DNA from 2 places in the Paraburkholderia sp. TE9906 genome. Region 2 is predicted to be linked to the other one. Evidence: riboswitches for the same ligand, from Rfam matches in the RefSeq annotation. Region 2 holds a riboswitch; the other holds the start of a gene.

Region 1 (10,923 bases), on a different contig from region 2:
GCGTCGGCAATACGACGCTCGAAGCGCTCGGCTCGTTTGCCGGCCAGGCGAAGGTGTCGCTGTTCGAGGCGGTGTACATGGGCGGCATCGAGGCGCGCTTGTCGCCGCGTCAGATCGAACCGATGCGCGTGTTCTGCGACTTCATGCAGCGCCTCACCGATCGCGCCGAGAAGGACGCGGCCGGCACGCTGCTCGACGAACTGATGGACGCGATCCACTACGAAGCGTATCTGTACGACGCGTTCGACGAACGTCAGGCGCAGGCCAAATGGCAGAACGTGCTGGAGTTCATGGAGTGGCTCAAGCGCAAGGGCACCAAGGCCGAGCCGGAGGGCGCCGCCAACAGTGACGCGACCGGCTACGACACCGCCGACGGTTTCGGCGACACCGGCAAGAATCTTCTCGGCCTGATCCAGACCGTCGCGTTGATGTCGATGCTCGAAGGCCGCGAGGAAGATCCGGATGCGGTGCGGCTTTCGACTGTGCATGCGTCGAAGGGGCTGGAGTATCCGCACGTGTTTCTGGTGGGCGTCGAGGAAGGCATCATGCCGCATCGCGGCGGCCCCGACGACGAACCGATCGACGACGCGCGCATCGAAGAAGAGCGCCGGCTGATGTACGTCGCGATCACGCGGGCGCAGCGCAGTTTGCATCTGAACTGGTGCAAGAAGCGCAAGCGCGCGCGAGAGACGGTGGTGTGCGAGCCGTCTCGCTTTATCCCAGAAATGCTGCTCGACGATGCGCCGCCGCCGACGCCCGAAGAAGCGCCGATGTCGCCGAAAGACCGGCTCGCGAGTTTGAAGGCGCTGTTGCAGAAGCCTTGAGGAAGCACGCGTAGCCTGGCGCGGTGCGTGCTGTGCTGCTTCGCGCTGCTTTATCGCATTCGTCGCGTTCGTCGGTTCGTAAGACCCTGTGCATGGCAAGTGCTTCGGCAGTTTTCCGAGCGCTTGAGCTAGAGTGGCGCGGCTCGTCGGCCGAATGTCGGCGGGCGTGAATGGGAGATCGCCCGCATGACCTTGCCGCCGCTCGCACCGTATCGCCGCGCACTCGACATTTATATCGACGCGAAAGACAACACCCGCGCCCAACGCATCGCCGAAGCGTTCGCGGCGGACGCGGTGCTTACCATTTCACTGGCGACATCGGCGATCGCGTTTCCGGCTCGCACCGTCGGCAGCGACGCGATCGCGAAAACGCTCGTCACCGATTTCGGCGCGCAATACTCGCGATGCCGGACTTACTACGTGTGCGATTCGCTTGACGTGCAAGCCGGCGTGATCGACGCGCTGCCCTGGCTGGTGGTGATGCGTGAGACGGCGAGCGGGGCATTGCGCGTCGGCCACGGCGTGTATCGATGGACCTTCGACGAGACGCCGGTCGTCACCTCTTTCGACATCCATATCGCCCGCATGGACGTGGTGCCCGATGCCGACGGCGCATTGCTCGACGCATTGCAGGCGAGCCTGGACTATCCTTGGCTCGCGCCCGCTGCGTTGCACGCGGGTTTCACGGCCCTCGCTCGCAGCACGCCGGCATTGGCCTTTGCCGACGCGTTCAGCCGTCCCGCGTGGGCGCCGGACCCGCACCATCGGTGCCTGACACAGGCATAAGCGCATCGCGCATAAAAAAATCCCTGCATCGCATCACCGCGCGTGCAGGGATTTTTTGTTTAGCGGCCAACGCCGCGAGCGGCGTCTCGAAAGCCTTACTTCACCGCGCTGACCATGTAGTCGACGGCGGCCTTCACATCGGCATCCGACGCGCTCGAACCGCCTTTCGGCGGCATCGCGCCCTTGCCGTGCAGCGCGTAGTTGTAGACCGTGTCCATCGGCTCCTTCAGGCGCGGCGCCCAGGCTTCCTTGTCGCCGAATTTCGGCGCGTTGAGTACGCCCGCCGCGTGACACGCCTGGCAGACCTGCTGATACAACGCCTTGCCGGCTTGCGACGCATCCGCGCTTTGGGCGGCGCCGGCTGCCGGTGCCGCGGCTTGCGGGACGCTCGCCATCGCGGCCATGGCCGCGGCGGCTTGAGCCTGGGCCGCACCCGCGTCCGAAGCGCCCGCCGGCGCGGCTGCCGCGGCCGCACCAGAGGCCGCCGCCGCGCCTGCGGCCGGCGGCGCCGGTTCGGGGAAGCTCGCGCCGGAATTGTTCGCCATGTAGGCCACCGCGCGGGCGATTTCGAAGTCGCTGTAGTCATCCGGGCTGGTGCCGCCGCGCGGGGGCATCGCGCCCTTGCCCGCGAGCGCCGTGTGCCAGAGCGTGTCGAAGCCCTGCGCGATGCGCGGCGCCCAGTCGGCGGTATTGGTGAATTTCGGCGCGCCCGCCGTGCCCGCCGCGTGACATGCGGAGCAAACGGCTTTATAGACTTCTTCGCCGCTCCTGTAGACGCGCGGCGCACTGGCGTCGCGAATTTCGACCTGGGCTAGCGGCTTGATGCGGGCGGTGACTTCGGCTTCGGAGAGAGAGTCGGTGCCGGCGCCGGTACGTGTCGAATTATCGACATAAACCGCCAGCAGAACGATGATGACGATCGGCACAGCAAACCCGGCGATGATCGCGGCGACAAGTTGCGCTGGGGTTTTGATCGGGGCTCCGTGTGGTGCTTCGCTCATGCTTGTCTCGTCTCCGTGGGTATGTGAGCGGTACAGCGTGACGGCAACTTCTTGTTCTATATCAGCCACGGACGATTATAGACGCAAGATTTCGACGGCGGCGAGGGCGGCGGCGGGCTGTTCAGCAGGCGTTTACCCGGAGCGCAAGGAGCGGCCGGAAGGGCCCGGAGCCTGCCATATCGGCCGTCCGGTGGACGGTGTGGCCGAAACCGGGTATCCTTGCGGTCTCGCTTTGGCGTCGCATCCGTTCTGGTTGCCGCGCTTTCGTGTTGAAGCGCCCGTAGCTCAATGGATAGAGTACTGCCCTCCGAAGGCAGGGGTTGCTGGTTCGATCCCAGCCGGGCGCACCAAATCTGGCCGAAATTTCGGCACTGGTTCTCCTCGTTTCATCTCCCCCGTCTCTACTGCATCCTCGAGTTCGTCGCATATCGCAGTCGTCGATCTGGCGTGACCTCAGTTCCATCGACTCGCATTTCCACATTCGCAGTCCCCGCCGTCCTATCCACGACGCGAAAATTCAACGCGCGTCGTTGCCGCTGTCATGTCAGCACAAGCTTGTTGAAAGCGGCGCCTGCGATTAGAATCCCCCGGTCACTGGGGAGTAGCCTTCCTTCATCCTTTGAAGGAGAGCGCGTCAACATACTTGGCCTGCGGGTCATGGCGCGTTCGACCGGTTCGGTTTGGCGAGACCATTGTCGTACTGCCTCGTTCTGGTCGGACGGGTGGCGGTGCGTCATTGGTTCGTCACATACGTCCGACCGTGGAGTTGCCCTGTGAATCACCGTAGGTTTGCGTCAAGCGCCCCGACATATTCCCCGCATGCTTTCGCATCGGCTCATCATCCAGCGAGCAGCCGTGCTTTCGACGCATGCGCCGGGAGCCTTGCATGACCGGTTTGCTTGTCGAACTCGCCATCATGCTGCTCGTCATTCTGGTGGCAGCCGAACTCTTCACCAATGCGCTCGAACATCTCGGCGAACGTCTGAAAATCTCCGAAGGTGTGACTGGCTCGCTGTTCGCGGCTGTCGGCACCGCGCTGCCGGAAACGCTCGTGCCGCTGCTTGCTATCGCGGGCAGCTCGAGCGATAAGACCGTCAACCATGAAATCGGCGTCGGCGCGATTCTCGGTGCGCCGCTGATGCTCTCCACGCTGTCCACGTTTCTGATGACGCTCGCCATTCTTGGCGCGCGCGGGGTCAAGGGCTGGGTCGCGCCGGAGCGCACCGGCTTCACGCGGGACCTCAACTATTTCCTGTGCGCGTTCGTGCTGGCGGCCGCCGCGATGTACGTGCCGCACGAGCAGATGATCGTGCGCGCGCTCTTCAGCGTCGCGCTGGTGGGTGTCTACGTGACTTACGTGGTGATGACGTTTCGCGCGTCGAATCAGCTCGTCGACGCCGGGCACGGCACCGAAGCGCCCGGCAAGATGCTGCTGTCGCGTCTCGGCTTGCCGACCAATTTCGCGACCATCGTGCTGCAACTGATCGTGGCCGTCGCGTTGTTGGTGTGGGGGGCGGAGGGGTTCATCCACGGCGTGCGGGGGGTGTCGCAAGCGGTGGGCGTGTCGCCGCTGCTGTTGTCGCTGCTGATCATTCCGATCGCCACGGAGTTGCCGGAGAAGGTCAACAGCATCCTGTGGATCCGGCGCGGCAAGGACACGCTCGCGTTTGGCAACATCACCGGTGCGATGGTCTTTCAGGGGACGCTGCTGCCGGCGATCGGCATTCTGCTGACGCCGTGGACGCCGCGTATCGAAGTGGTGACTGGCATCGTCATTACGTTGGCCGCGGCCGCGTGGCTGCGTATCAATGTGCGTGAGCGCGGTGTGCAGGTGTGGGCGTTGCTGGTGTGTGGCGTGCTCTACGCCGCGTATCTGGCGGTGACGCTGACGCGTTGACCGGAGCGGGCACGCGAGTCGGCCGGTTTCAGTGCTCCATCCGATGAGTGTCGCTGCGGCCAGACCAAGGCTCGATGCCATCGGGAGTGGGTCGACTGTTAGCGGCCTTGACCGGTCGTTAACGGCGGCAATCTGGCGGGCTTGAGGCCCGCATTTGCAACCTGCTTGCGCAATCCGGCGTGCCGATGTTTTCGTCTGCCGAATCGACGAATATGCGTGTTGTCCCCATAAAGTTTTTCCTGGACGGGCCGTTACCACAAACAAGGCGGGCGGCAAACGAACATAGCTGCCTCGTTCGCTGATGCCTTGATCAATATGGCATGTAACGGGCTGACGGCCCCAACAGGAGAATTTTCATGCTCGGAATTAACAGCAACATCAACTCGCTGGTTGCACAGCAGAACCTGACCGGCTCGGGCAGCGCACTGTCGCAAGCAATCACGCGTCTGTCGTCGGGCAAGCGCATCAACAGCGCAGCGGACGACGCAGCAGGCCTAGCCATCTCGAACATCATGCAGACCCAGATCAACGGTCTGACGCAAGGTGTGTCGAACTCGAACGACGGCGTGTCGATGGTGCAAACCGCATCGAGCGGCCTCTCGTCGCTGACGAGCAGCCTGCAACGTATCCGCCAGCTCGCGACGCAAGCGTCGAACGGCAGCATGACCGATACCGATCGCGCGGCGCTGCAACAGGAAGTGGCGCAGCAAATCTCGGAAGTGAACCGTATCGCGTCGCAAACGACGTACAACGGCATGAACGTCCTCGACGGCTCGTTGGGCAGTACGTCGTTCCAGGTCGGCGCAAACGTCGGTCAGTCGATCTCGCTGAATCTCTCGCAGTCGATGTCCGCTGCTTCGATTGGCGGCGGGGTTCCGGCAGCCGGCAACACGCTCGGCTCGTTCTCGGTCTCGCTGGATAACACGGGCGCTGCTGCGGCGGCTCCGGGCATCACGTCGATCACGGCTTCGTGGGATTCCTCCAAGAACGCGGTCTCGTACACGGACCAGAACGGCAACGCTATCACCGACGCGTCCACGATTTCCTACTACACGGCAACTACGGGGGGCACGATCCCGGCTGCAGCGGGCGATCCTTCGGATACGCTCACGGTTGCTGCCAACGCCAACGCTACTATCACGCAGATCAACGTGCTTGCCGACGGTAATGGCGGCTTCACCCTCACGGACCAGAATGGCCAGGCCTTGAATGTCACTGCTGCTACCAACATCTTCGCGAGCGCAACTACTGCTCCTGCTACGGACGCCAACGGCAATACCACGATGAGTGGCGAAACCGGCGCGCAGATGGTGGCCGACATCGAAGCGGTCACGGACGCTGGCGTCACGACTGACGCGAATGTCGTGGCTGCGGACAAGGTTACAGCCGCAGTGGGCACGACCATCGACAAGCTGACCACGTCGAGCTCGGTTTCGCAGATCGACATCTCGACCAAGGACGGTGCTTCGGCAGCAATGCTGACCATCGACAACGCGCTGAGCGCTGTCAACAACCTGCAAGCGACGCTCGGCGCGGCGCAGAACCGCTTCACCGCAATCAGCACGACGCAGCAGGCCCAGTCGACCGACCTGTCGTCGGCACAATCGTCGATCCAGGACGCCGACTTCGCGCAAGAAACGGCTAACCTGAGCAAGGCGCAAGTGCTGCAACAAGCCGGTATCTCGGTGCTGTCGCAAGCGAACTCGCAACCGCAGCAGATCCTGAAGCTCCTGCAGTAATCGGCTTCATGTAGCAGCGCAACGCGTGCCGCCCGCCCCACCCGGCGCGTGGGACGCAAAACCATCGGGAGGCCTGCCTCCCGATTACCGCTTTCAGATCTGAATCGATTCACACGGAATCGCCGAAACACGGAGCCCGTCCATGTCCACCGTATCCTCGACCGCAAGTTCGATCGCCAGCACCGTCGCCGCCACTACCGCCGCGAGCAACGCCGCGCTGCAAGCAGCAGCGCAATCGATCATCAGCGGTTCGACCAATTCGTCGATGGACGTGAATTCGCTCGTGACGGCACTCGTCAACTCCAAGATCGCCGGCCAGGCCGCAACGCTCGCCGCAGAGCAGACGACCGACAACACCCAGATTTCCGCCTACGGCACGCTCTCGGCGGCACTGTCCGCGCTGCAAGCCGGACTGACCTCTCTCTCGGACGGCACTGCCGTGAACGACTTCACGGCGACGATGAGCGGCACAGGCACAGGCACCGGCATCACGGCCACGGCGGCCAGTGGCGCGGTAGCGGGTACATATTCGATTGACGTCGCCCAGGTGGCGACGGCGCAGGTGCTGACGTCGAGCGGCTATGACGCGAAGACCGCGCTCGCCTCCGGATCGAGCACGATGACGCTCTCCGTGGGTGGCAAGAGCACGACGATTTCGCTCGACAACTCCAATAGCACGGTCTCTGGCATCGCGGCGGCGATCAACGGCGCGAGCAACAACCCGGGTGTTTCCGCGACCGTCGTCAACGGCGCGGACGGCGCCCACCTCGTGTTGCACTCGACCTCGACCGGTTCCGCGGGCGCGATCAGCGTGCAGATCAGCGACTCGAATGCGAGCGACGCACTGAACAATCTCGCCGTGTCGAGCAACAACGGCACGTCGTTGACCGGTACGTCGAGCGCCACCAGCGCGCAGCTCGCGGCCAATCAGTCGACGCTCGACGACGGCTCGGGAACGGGCGTCAAAAGCACGTCCTACTGGACCCAGACGACGGCCGCGCAGGACGCCTATTTCACGATCGACGGCACAGGCGTCACCAGTTCGACAAACACCGTGACTTCCGCACTGTCCGGCATCACGCTGAACCTCTCGGCCGCTTCGGTCGACACGACTGGTTCCGCGCCCCAGACACTGACGGTCGCCCAGGATACCACCTCGCAGGCGAACACGATCAACCAGTTCGTGACGCTGTACAACACGCTCGTCACGACGATGGGCGCGCTGACCGCGTACAGCTCGACTGCGACATCGCAGGGCGCGCTGCTCGGCGACTCGACTCTGAACATGGTGCAGAACCAGCTGGCCTCCATCGTCTCGACCGGTGTCAAAAACGGCAACTCGACGACGAGCCTTGCTTCGATCGGTATCACGCTGAATGCGGACGGCTCCCTCGCGGTCGACGACGACACACTGAACAGCGCACTGAAGAACAACCAGTCGACGGTGGCCTCGCTGTTCAACTCCACCAACGGCGTCGCGGAGCAGTTGAACACCAACATCACGAGCTATCTGTCGGATAGCGGCGTCATCAAGACGCGCACCGATGCGCTCAACGCGGACCTGACCAACCTCACGACGCAACAGACGTCACTGACGAACTATCAGACGCAGCTCACCAGCACGTACAACGCGCAGTTCACCGCGCTCAACACGCTGATGGCGACGATGAACAGTAACTCGCAATATCTGACGCAACTCTTCGGCGGCACGAACAGCGCCGGTGCGCTGTCAGACAACAAGAACTGAGCGCAGCAGAGAGACTTCACATGGAATTCGCGACACGCATCGATCGCATCTGGGAACTCACCAAGTCCATCGAACAGGCAGCGGCTGTCGCCGAGTGGGAAAAGGCGGCGGAGTTCGCGAGCGAGCGCTCGCCGCTCCTCATGTCGCTCTCCGCATCGCAAGCGGGCGCCGCGCTCGATGTGCTCAGGCAGGTTCACGAGATCGATACCCGGATCGCCGCAGAGGCGCAGTTGGCTCAGGGCGAATTGCAGACTGAATATCGGATGGCCATGCAGGCAACGCGTCAGGCGAACCAGTATCAACGCGTCGCGCAATTCTGAAGCCAGCGGTGAAGCGGGGGGCTTAAAAATACTGGGCCGGTTGCTGGCTGATCCGTTCGATGCGCTGCAGCTGATCCAAAGTGGGCGTATTCTCATTCGCTCGCCCGTTATCGATCGTGGAGAAAGCATGCAAAAGCGCAGGATTGGCCGTTCCGAATTGCAGGTCGCGCCGCTTATGTTCGGCGGCAATGTATTTGGCTGGACCGCCGATGAAGCCGCTTCGTTTTCGATTCTCGATGCGTTCGTCGATGCCGGACTCGATTTCATCGATACCGCCGATGTCTATTCGGCCTGGGTGCCCGGCAATCAGGGCGGCGAGTCCGAGACGATCCTCGGCAAGTGGTTCCGGCGGAGCGGCAAGCGCGAGAAGATCGTGCTCGCCACCAAGGTGTCCAAGCATCCGCAGCGCAAGGGTTTGTCGGCGGCGAATATTCAGGCGGCGGTCGAAGATTCGCTGCGTCGCCTGCAAACCGATTACATCGACGTCTATTTTTCCCACGACGACGACACCGACACGCCGCTCGCGGAAACGCTCGGCGCATATCAGAGGCTGATCGAAGCGGGCAAGGTGAGGGTGATCGGCGCGTCGAACTACAGCGGCGCGCGCGTCGAAGAGGCGCTCGCCTTGGCTCGCCAGCACGGATTGCCCGAATATCAGCTACTACAGCCGGAGTACAACCTGTACGACCGCGCCGAATATGAACGTGATATCGAACCGGTGGCACTTGCCAATCAGCTCGGCGTGGTCGTGTACTACAGCCTCGCGAGCGGTTTTCTGTCCGGCAAGTACCGCTCACAGGCCGATCTGGCCGGCAAGGCGCGTGGCAGCCGGGTCGAAAAGTATCTGAACGAGCGCGGCTTGCGGATTCTAGGGGCACTCGACCGCGTCGCCGAACGGCACGGCAGCACGCCGGCCGCCATCGCGCTGGCCTGGCTGATTGCGCGGCCAAGTGTTACGGCCCCAATTGCTAGCGCGACCTCGGTGGACCAGCTCAAAAGCCTCGCGGCGGCCGTCCACCTGATGCTGGCCGGCGACGACATCCGCGAACTGGACGAGGCGAGCGCCTGATCGTCCAGGAGACCTGGCGCAGTCGCTAAACCCCTGGTAGGATGGAGAGTTTCCTGATATCATCGGGAGTGAATTGAGATCTTTGCCTGTTTCGTCAGTGTTTTTCATTGATGAAAGGTTGGCGAAACGGCAACGGGCGTGGCTTCTGTTATACGTCTGTCCGCGTTCCGCGGTGAGCTCCACACACCTCTCTTTTCCGGCCTCCGTGGCCGCTTTGCCTCTCGTTCTATTCGTGGTTTGGCCGGGGTTTCCCCGCGTTTGCCTGTTACTGGCCATGAATCGAAACGACCGGAGGGCCGGCGCGTGAGCGGTCTCCCGCCACGCAAATTAACCCGTATCAAGTGATTGAGTTAGGAATTACATGACGACGATTCTTCTGAAGGAAAACGAGCCGTTCGAAGTGGCAATTCGCCGCTTTCGTCGCGCAATCGAAAAGAATGGCCTGATCGCTGAACTGCGTGAGCGCCAATCGTACGAAAAGCCGACCACGGCACGTAAGCGTAAGAAGGCTGCTGCTGTGAAGCGCCTGCACAAGCGCCTGCGCAGCCAGATGCTGCCGAAAAAGCTGCACTAAGCACGCTTTTCCGTACGCCGAACGGCGGTGTGAGCTTCGAAAGAAGCCACATCGCCGTTTTGCTTTTGGGCGGCCGTTTGGGCGTTCGATAGGGCGCGTGAGTCCGGCGGCAAACGCGCCTGCGCCTTGCCAACGCCTTCGCACCCGTTATGCGGCGTTCTTCAGCCGCTCGGCGGACAGACTGAACTGACGGGCAATCGAGCTCAGTCGTTCGCGCCATTCCCATGTGCCGAATACATCGTGCACGTTCTGCAGGCAGCTGAGCAGATCGACGGTGGCCTGGTCGTACACGTTGATGCGCGCACGCTGGAGCGCCTTTTTCAGCGCGCAGACGCCGACGTCCATGTAAGCAGGCATCTCGCTGGGCGTTTTGCCGATAAAGCGCACTGGAACGCCTTCCATCGCGGTCATGTAGTCGCGCGGCCTGATAAAACTGCCGACCGGGCAGCCGCCGCAATAACCGCGATAGGCCCCGCCGCCGCGCGGCAGCAACGCGGCACGTTTCTGGTCGAACAGGTGGGCCACGGCCTGATCGAAAATGTCCTGGTGCGTCAGGAAGTTAAGCGTTTTCATGGTTGGTCTCCAGCGCGTGCCGCAGCGGTTATTCGTTGTTTGGCGCATGAGCAGTAGTATCCGGCGCGCGCCAGTTGGCGAAGTCCGGACGAGCACGGCGAAATGCCCTCAATTCCCGCTTTCGACACGACGCGTCTTGCGCGGGATAGCGGCTGTCACCTCCGCAGCGCTCATCACCGCTCATAAACCGTATAACGGTCGAGATGCGTCGGAAGCGCAGTCGGGCTTTGCCGGATAGGTTGTCGAAGGGTGTCCTGACGGGGTGCCGCACGCAGTCGCCGTCCCTGCGGCCTCGCGCCGGCGGGGCAAACGCCGCGCGAGACGCGGCTGTGCTCGGGGGTTCCCTAAACGGCTTTCCTTTGTTAGAGCCGCGGCACCAGCGACCCTCGCGAC
Region 2 (10,923 bases):
CCTGCAGCAGCTTTTCCTTGCCCGAGCCGCTCTTCACGCGTTCTTCGAGCGCGACCAGCTTGCCCGCGACCAGCGCGAACAGATAGCTAGGTTTCCTGAACGGATCTTCCCAGCGCGCGAAATGGCGTCCGTCCGGCAAGTCGCCTTCTTCGAGCAGATTGCCGTTCGACAGCAGCACCGGATAGTCGGCCCGGCTCGCGCGCAGCGTGACCGTGAAGGTCGCCATCACGTCCGGGCGGTCGAGGAAATAGGTGATGCGGCGAAAGCCTTCGGCCTCGCACTGCGTGAAGAAGTTGCCGCCCGATACATAGAGGCCCGACAGCGTGGTGTTCGCGGCCGGATTGCAGATGCTGGTGAGCGTCAGTTCGAAGCTGTCCGGCACGTTGTCGAGCAGCAGTCCGTGCTCGTGCGCATGCGCGTTGGCGAACGGTTGGCCGTCGATTTCCGCGCCGACGAACTCCAGTTGCTCGCCCATCAGTTCGAGATGCGCGGCGCGGGACGCGTCAGGGTTGCGGCGCACGCGCATCGTATTCCTGACGATCGTGCGTTCGGGGACCAGATCGAACTCCAGCGCGACGGTGTCGATCAGGAAGGCGGGCGGCGCGTAATCGGCGCGGCGGATCACATTGGGCGTTGCGGTATCGGCCATGGCGTTCTGTAGTGTTGGTACTCGAGCGGTCAGGCGCGCGCAGGGCACGCAAGCCGGGCTGGTCGGGCCATTGTACAAAGCCTCGGGCAATCGTGCGGAGCGAACTTTTTACCGGCTCGCGGGGTCAGCGTATTATCGGGCGCCCGCGCGTGAAAAAGCCGCGTGCGCGTTCGACGCAGCCGGTCATCACTGGCGATAATAGGCAATTCAAAAGGCCTCACGAGGTAGACCATGAACATCGATCGATGGGCCCGCCGCGCCACGCTGTTGTTGGCCGCGCTGGCGGTGCTTCTGTCCGGCTGCACGACCTACGTGACCACTCAGGTCACGGCGTTCTCCGACTGGAGCGGCAATGACGCCACCCGCACCTTCGCGTTCACGCGGGCGCCGGATCAGCAGAACAATCTCGAACTCGCCACCTACGAACGCATGGTCGCCAGCGAACTCGCGGGGCATGCGTTCCGTGAAGTCGACAGCGCACAAGCGCGCTATCTGGTTGGACTCTCGTACGGCATCCGCTCGGACATGGTGACGGTTGCGCAACCGGTGTACTACAACCCGTGGCCGTCGCCGTACTGGGGCCGCCCGTTCGACCCGTGGGGACCGTGGGGTCCGTATCCGGCCACGTACGTGAACCAGACCTATCCGATTTTCACGCATCTGCTGGGCATACGGATCACCGAGCGCGCGAGCGGCAAGGAGGTCTATAACGTGACGGCCCGCAACTCGGGCGGCGAGTCGTCGCTGGTGAGGGCGATGCCGTATCTGGCGCGCAGCGCGCTGGCCGATTTCCCGCTCGGCAACGGTGCGGTGCATACGGTGAAGATTCCGCGCGGCGAGGGCGGCGGCCCGGCGAACGAAGTGGTCGCGACCGGCGGCGCGCCGGCCGGGGTGCCGGTTCCGGCGTCGGGTGCCAAGGCGGCGGAGTAGGGGGCAGGCAGAGTGGCGCAGGTTGAAGCGCAATGAGAACGGCCCGGCGGGTTATCCCTGCCGGGCCGTTCTGTTTTTGCAGTCGTGAGAAGCAGGGGCGTCTCACGCGATGTGGCGTTTTACAGGCTGGCCGATGCAGCGACGCGCAACGTTAGCGCGATGCACCCGCGCGCGCAGCGCCGCCTGAAGACCACACAGAAGTCGCCCGGGCACAGCCTAAACGCAGCCTAAACGCCGATCCCAAACAACGCCATCGCCCCCAGCACCACGAACAGCACCGCCGCGATGCCGTGTACGAGCCCGGTCGGCAGGCGGTGGGCGAAGCGGTCGCCGAGCAGGATCGCCGGCACGTTGGCGATCATCATGCCGAGCGTGGTGCCCGCCACCACGCCGAAGAAATCGTGAAAGCGCGCGGCGAGGGCGATCGTCGCAATCTGCGTCTTGTCGCCCATTTCCGCGATGAAGAACGCCACCACGGTCGCGCCGAACACGCCGAAGTGCGTGCGGTTCGTGTTGGCTTCGTCGTCGTCGAGCTTGTCCGGCACGAGGATCCACAGGCCCATCGCGACGAACGAGGCGGCCAGCGCCCAGCGCATGATGGTCGGCGTGAGCAGCGAGCCGAGCCACGCGCCGAGCGCGCCCGCACCCGCGTGATTGATGAGGGTGGCGGTAAGCACGCCGAGGATGATCGGGACGGGTTTGCGGTAGCGGGCCGCGAGCACGAGCGAGAGCAGTTGCGTCTTGTCGCCGATCTCGGCGAGCGCGACCGCTCCGGTCGAAATGAGAAAAGCGTGATTCACGATTGTGTGGGTTCCTCGGGCCGAGATGTGTACGAGCGACGACCCACGACACGCCGGGCCCTGTTGCGGCGCGTGTGGATCATCGGTCTCGCCAGGCCAGAGGCTGCGGCTGCCATGGCCATGAAGGCCAAGTCTGTTGACAGGCGCCCCCGCGAACCGCACGTTCGACGCACCCAGGCACAGCGGTGCGGACATGCCGCGGGGCGGCTACTCCCCAATGAGCGACGGAGTATAGCAGGCAAGGATGTGTCTGATTGCTCAAGCGGGCTGTGCGGCGGCCGCGGCGTTGCGTAGTCGGATTGGCAATGAGCGAGGTGAGGCCGGGAAACGTTTCTCGCATGTCGAGCCCGCGCGAACAACTCGCCTGTGTGCAAATGTTCCGATGTGAAACACCTGTCGAGAAAGTCGAATGAAAGTATTTGCGCAGATCTGGCGTTTTTGACCAGCCGCCGGCTCGATCGGAAACATACCGGAAGGGGCTTTCCGCCGGATCGCGGCGCGCCGCGCAAAATGTTAATCCGCGGCCCGCCGCCATTTGACCATCCGTCGCACTGGGGATACGGATACAGATGGATACGTCTTTTCTGGCTGATTTAATCCAGAATATTCAGTATGATTCCGCCGACCAGGAGAGCCTGGGACGATTCATCTGATTAAATGTCACAGGCCTCTAAACAATTGGGGCCAAGTGCCGTTAATGCGCTGACCCTATAAGAAAAGTGCCCACCGGCTGGCGATCGCCGATCCGCGCGGCGCATGCAGGCCGTGACGGTTTCATGTTCCGTCTGGCGCCTGAGCCTCTCTCCCGTTTCAACGCGCAAGCACCGATATGCCCGATCTGCACTGGACCATTCCGGTCGGTCGCTGGTCTAGCTGGCCGGCCACCGCATCTGCCGCACCCGATATTGGCTTTATCGAGCCGATCGTGCGGCGTCGTCTGAGCACGCTGTCCAAAGTCGCGCTGAAGGTCGCGCACGACTGCGTCGCGCAGGACGCGGTCCGGGTCGTGTTCGGGTCGCGGCATGGCGAATTGCGCCGCACCACCGACATCCTGCGCAGCATCAGCGCCGGGGAGCCCGTTTCGCCGAGCGCGTTCAGCCTGTCGGTGCTGAACGCGATGACCGGCGTGTTCGGTATCGCGCGCGGTGACCGCTCGGCGGCCAGCGCGATTTCGGCCGGCGCGCAAACCCTCGGCTACGCACTGCTGGAAGCGCATGCACAATACGCGATGCAGCCCGACTCGCCGGTATTGCTGGTGTACGCCGACGAACCGGCGGACGCGGCGTACGGCACGATCGAAGACGAAGTGCAGGGTGGCGCGCTCGCCATTCTGCTCGACCGCGAGGCGGCGACCGGGCACATGGTGTGCTCCCTGTCACGCGCCGCCGGTGATCAGACGTCAGGACCGCTCGGCGGCGCAAGCGAAACCGGCGAAGTCCAGCCCGGCGAAACCGGCAATGGCCTGAGCGCGGGCACAAGCACCGACACCGCCCCACACGCCGCGCCCGCGTTCTTCGCGACTCAAAGCCAGGCGTTGCTGTACTGCCTGGAAACCGGCCAGCCTGCGTGCTGGCAGCGCGCAGGCATCATCTGGCATTGGAGTTGGCATGACCGCGCGGCTTGATTATCTGTGGCGTTTTTGCGCGACCGGCATCGCCTTCGTGATATTCGGCGTGTGCGGCGTGCTGTTTTCCGTGCTGGTGTTTCCGCTCGCGTGGCTGTGGCCGCATCGCGCGTCGCGGCAGCGGGTGGTGACCGGCGTGATCCACTGGTTTTTCCGCGCGCTGGTCGCCGTGTTGCGGCGCATCGGCGTGATGGAGCTCGACGTGTCGGGCTCGGACGCGCTACGCACCGGCGGCCCGGCGATCGTGGTCGCGAATCACCCGACCTACCTCGACGTGATGGTGCTGCTGTCGCTCACGCCGCGCGCCTGCTGCGTCGTGAAGAACGCGCACTGGCGCAACCCGTGTTTCTGGGGGATCGTGCGCGCGGCGGAATACGTCAGCAACGCGGACCCCACTGAATTGATCGAAGCGGGCGCCCGGCAGCTCGCGGCCGGCTACACGATGATTATTTTTCCCGAAGGCACGCGCAGTCCCGCGCCGAACCGGCTGCACGCTTTTTCGCGCGGCTTCGCGCACATGGCATTGAAGGCCGGCGCGCCGATCGTGCCGGTGCTGATGGATTGCGACCCGCCCGCGTTCACCCGGCAGCTGCGCTGGTACGACGTGCCGGCGCGCGCGTTCCGCATGCGCGTGAACGTGCTCGAGCCGCTCGGTGTCGAGCAGTTCGCCGCCCATGACACGACTCCGGCTTTGGCGGCGCGCAGCGTAACGAGCGCCGTCGAAGCTCACATTACCCGGCACCTGTTCGATTATGGATTCTTTAAAACTGGAAATTAAACAGCTCCTGATCGAAGCCCTCGATCTGGAAGACCTGAGCCCGGCCGATATCGACGACGATGCCCCGCTGTTCGACACCGACGGCATCGGTCTCGATTCGATCGACGCGCTCGAAATCGGCATCGTGCTGCGCAAACAATACCAACTGACCATTGCGGCCAATGACGAACGCACGCGCGAACATTTTCGCTCGATCAGCACGCTGGCCGCGCTGGTCGAGAGTCAGCGCGAAGCGGCGCACGCTGCGAACGAAACCGCAAAGAAGGGGGATTAAACCGTGTCCGACGCAGAGATTCTTGAACGTATCCGTGCGATCTTCAAAGAGAACTTCGCCATCGAGCCCGAACGGGTGACGCCCGACGCGCACCTGTTCGAAGACCTCGATCTCGACAGTATCGACGCCGTCGACCTCGCGATCAAACTGCAGGAAATGACCGGCCGCCGCATCAAGCCGGAAGAATTCAAATCGGTGCGCACGGTCGGCGACGTGATCGGTGCGGTCGAATCCCTGCTGGCGGCCCAAGGCTGATGCCGGTCGCGCGCTCGCGAGTGCCAACGGCGGTGCCCGACGCTGCCGCAGCGACGCCTGGCACGGAGCGCCATTGGGGCAAGACCGTCGTGCAGGTGCTGTTGAAGCTCGCGTATCCCGCGCTGATTCTGTGCGCGTGGCGCTGGGACGAGCCGCGCCTCGTCGGCGGCATGCTGTTTGCGATTCTGTGGCTGCAGCGCTGGGCCGGTAACGGCCCCGTCGCGGCTTCGCTGCGGCGTCTGTCCGCGATCGACTGGAGCGTGGTCGGCTTGCTGAGTGTCGCGTCGGCGGCGATCGTCGTCACCGATAGCGAACTGCTGTTGCGCCTCTACCCGTCGCTCGTCAATCTCGGTTTGCTGATCGCGTTCGGCACGACGCTCGTGCGCGGCCCGTCGATGATCGAGAAATTCGCGCGCCTCGGCAATCCGGATCTGCCGCCCGCGGCGGTCCATCACACGCGACGCGTGACGCAGGTGTGGTGTGCGTTCTTCGTGCTGAACGGCGCGTTCTCCGCCTACACGGCGCTGTACTGGAGCCGCGCGAACTGGTCGCTGTATAACGGCGCGATTGCCTATGGGCTGATCGGCGTGCTGCTCGTGGCCGAGTTCATCTGGCGTTATCTGGTCGTGTTGCCGCGCGCCGCGCGTTCGGAGGCGGCATGATCGCGTTGCATGATCTGCTTTCGGTTTGCGGGGAAGCTGCGTCGAACACCCCGGTGTGCCGGGACGGCCGCGAGGTGCTCGACCGCGCGGCGTTTCGCGCGCGCGTCGCGGCATGGATCGCACGAGTGCAAACGCAGGCCGCGCAACGCTACGCGTTGTGCATCGACGATCCGTTCGACTTCGCCTGTGCGTTGTTCGCGCTATTCGCGTGCGGCAAGGAGCCGGTGATTCCGGCCAACGCGACGCCTGGCTATCTGGCCGATCTCGCCGACGCCTACGATGCGATGCTGACCGATGCGGATCTGCCGCCGTTTGCGCGGCAAGCGCATGCAAACGCCAGCGCCGCCGTCGGCACAGCCTACCCCATCGACCCGCAAGCCCCGCTGACGCTTTACACCTCCGGCAGCAGCGGCAGCCCCAAGCCGATCCTCAAGACGCTCGCGCAGTTCAACGCCGAAGTGCACACGCTCGAGCAGCAGTGGGGCGCGCTGGTGGGCGACGCGACGATGCTCGCGAGCGTGCCGCACCATCACATCTACGGTTTGTTGTTTCGCGTGCTCTGGCCGCTGGCGGCCGGCCGCGCGTTCGACCGTGCGATCAGCATCGAGCCGCTGCATTTGCAGAGCCGCATCGAGCAATGCGGCGCAACCGTCGTCGTCTCGACGCCCGCGCAGTTGTCGCGCTGGCCCGCATTGCCCGGCTTCGCGTCATTGACGCCGGCCCCGCGCACCTTCTTTTCGTCGGGTGGCCCGCTCGCGCTCGACGCCGCGCAGCACTACGCCGCGGCTTACGGCGCGGCGCCGCTCGAAATCTACGGCAGCACGGAGACGGGCGGCATCGCGTGGCGGCGTCAGGATCAGACCGATGCGTGGCAACCGGTGAGCGGCATCGAAATTCGCCGCGATGAGGACGGCGCGTTGAACGTGCGCTCTGCGCATCTTGGCCACGCCGGCTGGCACCGCACCGACGACCAGATCGCCTGCGACGAGCACGGCCGCTTCCGTCTGCAAGGCCGGCTCGACCGTGTGCTGAAGCTGGACGGCAAACGCGTGTCGCTGCCCGAGCTGGAGGCGCGTCTCGCGCTGCATCCGTATGTCGCGCAAGCGGCGCTCGTGCCGCTTGCCGGCGCGTCGCGCGAACGCGTGGGCGCGCTGGTCGCATTGACCGATGCGGGCAACGCGGCCTTGCGCGACGAAGGCCGCGTGCTGCTCGCGCGAACTTTACGCCGGCATCTCGCCGGTTATTTCGACGTGGTGGTGCTGCCGCGTCATTGGCGTTTCCGGCTGAGCTTGCCGTTCGACGCGCGCGGCAAGCTGCCGGTCAGCGCGGTGGCGGCCGCCTTCGCTGCGCGCGCCGAAGGTATCGAAGTGCTGGCCGAAGCGCGGACCCAGGCACACAGCGGCGACACGCTGCACTACGCGCTGCGCGTGCCGCCCACGCTCGTGCATTTCGCCGGCCATTTTCCGGGGCTGCCGATTTTGCCCGGCGTGGTCCAGGTCGACTGGGCAGTGCGTCTTGCCGCCGATCATCTGCCGGCCGTGCGCGCGGTGGCGTCGATCGATCGGCTCAAATTCATGGCGCCGGTTTCGCCGGGCGCGGTGCTCAAACTCACGCTGGCCCACGACGCCGCACGCCGGCGCGTGCAGTTCGCGTACCGGCTGGACGGCCGCGAATGCGCGTCGGGCGTGATCGTCTATCGGGAGCCCGCGTGATGAAGTTCGCTCCCTGCATCGTCATTCCGATCTACAACCACAAGGATGCGATCGGCGCGACCGTCGCGCATCTCGCGGTGCATCGCCTGCCGATCTTCGTCGTCGACGACGGCAGCGACGACGCGACCCAGCAGGTGCTCGCCGCGCTCGCGCAGCAGTACGCGGAGCAACTCACGCTGTGGCGGCTGCCCGTCAACGGCGGCAAAGGCGCGGCGGTGATGGCGGGGCTGCGCGCCGCGCGCGAGGCGGGCTACACGCACGCATTGCAGATCGACGCCGACGGCCAGCACGACGCGAGCGACGTGCCGCGTTTCATCGACGCCGCGCGCGCCGAGCCTGGCGCGGTGATTCTCGGCCGCCCGGTCTACGACGAGAGTGTGCCGAAAGCGCGCCTCTACGGCCGCTATCTGACGCACGTATGGGTGTGGATCGAAACGCTGTCGCTGACGATCCGCGATTCGATGTGCGGCTTCCGTCTCTATCCGCTGGCGCTCGCATGCGAGCTGATCGACAGCGTGCCGTTGCCCACGCGCATGGACTTCGACATCGAGATCCTCGTGCGCCTGCATTGGCGGCGCGCGGCGTTCCGCTCGATTCCGACGCGCGTCACCTATGCCGCCGACGGCGTGTCGCATTTCGACGTGCTGTGGGACAATGTGCGCATCAGCCGCAGCCACACGCGGCTCGTGTTCGGCATGCTGTGGCGTCTGCCGATGCTGCTCGCGCACAAGCTGATGCCACGCCGCGCCGCGCCCGTCGACGGAGCACGCGAAGCGCAACAACCCGACGAACCGGGGGACGAGGCCTGGTGGCGGATCGCCGAACGCGGCAGCCATCTCGGCATGGCCTTGCTCGCGCTCAGTTGCAAGCTGTTCGGCCGTGGCTTCACCGGGCTCTGGCTGCATCCGATCGTCGCGTACTTCCTGCTGACGGGACGCGCCGCGCGCGAAGCATCGGGCAATTACTTCCGGCATCTCGGCGCGGCCGCGCCGCAAGACGAAACGCCGCGTCCGGGCTGGTTGTCCGCGTATCGCCACATGCTGGCGTTCGCGCAGTCGGGTTTCGACAAACTCGCCGCGTGGTCCGGCCGCGTCGACGACTCGGACGTGACGTTCGACGATCGTTCGGCGTTCGAAGCATTAGTGGCGAACGGCAAGGGCGCGCTCGTGATCGGCGCGCATCTCGGCAACCTGGAGATGACCCGCGCGCTCGCCGCGCACGGCGCTCATGCGAAGGTCACCGCCGTGGTCTACTCGGAGCACGCGCGCCGTTTCAACAGCGTGCTGGCGTCGGCCAATAGCGAGTTCTCGCGGCATCTGCTCGAAGTCCGCGATTTTGGTCCCGAGACCGCGATGCTGATGCAGCAGCGCGTCGATGCCGGCGAGCTGCTGGTGATCGTCGGCGACCGCGTGCCCGCGCACGAAGCGGGCCGCACCACCGACGCGCAGTTTCTCGGCGCGAGCGCGCCGTTCGCACAAGGTCCCTATGTGCTCGCGCATGCGCTGGGCTGTCCGGTCTATCTGTTCTTCTGTCTGAAAGAGCGCGACGGCTATCGCCTGTATTTCGAGCCGTTCGCCGAACGCATCGAATTGCCGCGCCGCGAACGTGCGCAGCATCTCGCCACGTGGGCGCAGCGTTATGCGGCACGTCTCGAACATTATTGCCGCAAGGCTCCCTATCAATGGTTCAACTTCTTCGATTTCTGGGCCAGCCCCAAGCGAGGCGCGAATGGCCGAACATGATCTGAGCGAAGCCGGCACGAACACGGGAACCGGCTTGAATCGGCACGCAGCGGCGGTCGTGATCGGCGCGCGCAAACTGACGATCGAAGAGGTCGTCGCGATTGCGCGGCAGCGCGCACCGGTCGCGCTGAGCGCGGACCCGGCATGGCGCGCACGTATCCAGCGCGGCGCGGATTTTCTGCGCCGCCATCTGGCCGCGGGTGCGACCGTCTACGGCGTGAACACCGGTTACGGCGACGCCTGCGTGGTCGACGTGCCGATGGAACTGGTCGAAGCGTTGCCGCTGCAACTGACGCGTTATCACGGCTGCGGCATGGGCCAGTATCTGGACGATGCGCAAACGCTCGCGGTGATCGCCGCGCGCCTGAACTCGCTCGCGTACGGTTTTTCCGGCGTGCGTCCGGTGTTGCTCGAACGCCTGGCCGATCTGATCAATCATCGCGTGTTGCCGCGCATTCCGGCCGAAGGCTCGGTCGGCGCGAGCGGCGATCTGACGCCGCTGTCCTATGTGGCGGCGGCACTCGCCGGCGAACGCGACGTGCAGTTCGACGGCGCGCTGCGCGATGTGCGTGACGTATGGACCGAACTCGGCCTCGCGCCGCTCACGCTCGCACCGAAAGAAGGCCTCGCGCTGATGAACGGCACGGCGGTGATGACGGGCCTCGCCTGTCTCGCGTTTGCCCGTGCGGATCATCTGACGCGGCTCGTCGCGCGTTTGACCGCGCTCTCGACCGTGGCGCTCGACGGCCGCGCCGCGCATTTCGAGGCGACGCTGTTCGAGGTGAAGCCGCACGCGGGCCAGGCCGAAGCAGCCGCATGGATCCGCGACGATCTGACGGGCCGCGACGATACGCCGGGGCATCGTCTGCAGGACCGCTATTCGATTCGTTGCGCGCCGCACGTGATCGGCGTGGCGCGTGATGCGCTGACGTGGGTGCGCCGCGACGTCGAGAACGAATTGAACAGCGCCAACGACAACCCGCTGATCGATCCCGACAACGAACGCGTGCTGCACGGCGGCAACTTCTACGGCGGCCATATCGCGTTCGCGATGGATGCGCTGAAGGTCGCGGTCGCCAATCTCGCCGATCTGATGGACCGGCAACTTGCGCTGCTGGTCGATGTGAATTTCAACAACAGCTTGCCGCGCAACCTGTCGGGCGCCGAGGCCGCGCGCGCCGCGATCAATCACGGCTTCAAGGCCGTGCAGATTTCGTCGTCGGCATGGACCGCGGAAGCGTTGAAGCACACGATGCCCGCGAGCGTTTTTTCGCGCTCGACCGAGTCGCACAATCAGGACAAGGTCAGCATGGGCACGATCGCCGCACGCGACTGTTTGCGCGTGCTGGAGTTGACCGAACAGGTGGCCGCCGCGCATACGCTCGCGACGGTGCAGGCCGCGCGGCTGCGCTTGCGGATCGACGGCGCGACGCCGGTGCCGGCGCCGCTGCAACGGTTTATCGACGACGTGGGCGCGGTGTCGCCGTTCCTCGCCGA

The links. A riboswitch is a leader RNA that binds a small molecule or an ion and turns the genes downstream of it on or off. The one in region 2 is predicted to bind manganese.
Region 1: it holds a riboswitch for manganese, as region 2 does, so the genes downstream of both, ACZ9H4_RS22655 (sodium:calcium antiporter) here and ACZ9H4_RS12965 (TMEM165/GDT1 family protein) in region 2, are expected to answer to the same signal.

What each region holds. Positions count from the first base shown of each region.
Region 1 is NZ_JBWCCT010000008.1:145,209-156,131, reverse strand. It holds gene ACZ9H4_RS22675 (UvrD-helicase domain-containing protein) at 1-824, shown strand, start outside; gene ACZ9H4_RS22670 (hypothetical protein) at 1,011-1,610, shown strand; gene ACZ9H4_RS22665 (c-type cytochrome) at 1,706-2,611, opposite strand; tRNA gene ACZ9H4_RS22660 (tRNA-Arg) at 2,886-2,961, shown strand; yybP-ykoY riboswitch at 3,196-3,363, shown strand; gene ACZ9H4_RS22655 (sodium:calcium antiporter) at 3,498-4,508, shown strand; gene ACZ9H4_RS22650 (flagellin N-terminal helical domain-containing protein) at 4,865-6,247, shown strand; gene fliD (flagellar filament capping protein FliD) at 6,390-7,994, shown strand; gene fliT (flagellar protein FliT) at 8,015-8,314, shown strand; gene ACZ9H4_RS22635 (aldo/keto reductase) at 8,442-9,383, shown strand; gene rpsU (30S ribosomal protein S21) at 9,745-9,957, shown strand; gene ACZ9H4_RS22625 (hypothetical protein) at 10,105-10,530, opposite strand.
Region 2 is NZ_JBWCCT010000004.1:441,633-452,555, forward strand. It holds gene pepN (aminopeptidase N) at 1-649, opposite strand, end outside; gene ACZ9H4_RS12960 (DUF4136 domain-containing protein) at 881-1,579, shown strand; gene ACZ9H4_RS12965 (TMEM165/GDT1 family protein) at 1,807-2,379, opposite strand; yybP-ykoY riboswitch at 2,437-2,607, opposite strand; gene ACZ9H4_RS12970 (beta-ketoacyl synthase chain length factor) at 3,209-4,003, shown strand; gene ACZ9H4_RS12975 (lysophospholipid acyltransferase family protein) at 3,987-4,781, shown strand; gene ACZ9H4_RS12980 (phosphopantetheine-binding protein) at 4,756-5,055, shown strand; gene ACZ9H4_RS12985 (acyl carrier protein) at 5,059-5,310, shown strand; gene ACZ9H4_RS12990 (COG4648 family protein) at 5,310-5,972, shown strand; gene ACZ9H4_RS12995 (ApeI family dehydratase) at 5,969-7,684, shown strand; gene ACZ9H4_RS13000 (glycosyltransferase family 2 protein) at 7,684-9,426, shown strand; gene ACZ9H4_RS13005 (HAL/PAL/TAL family ammonia-lyase) at 9,413-10,923, shown strand, end outside.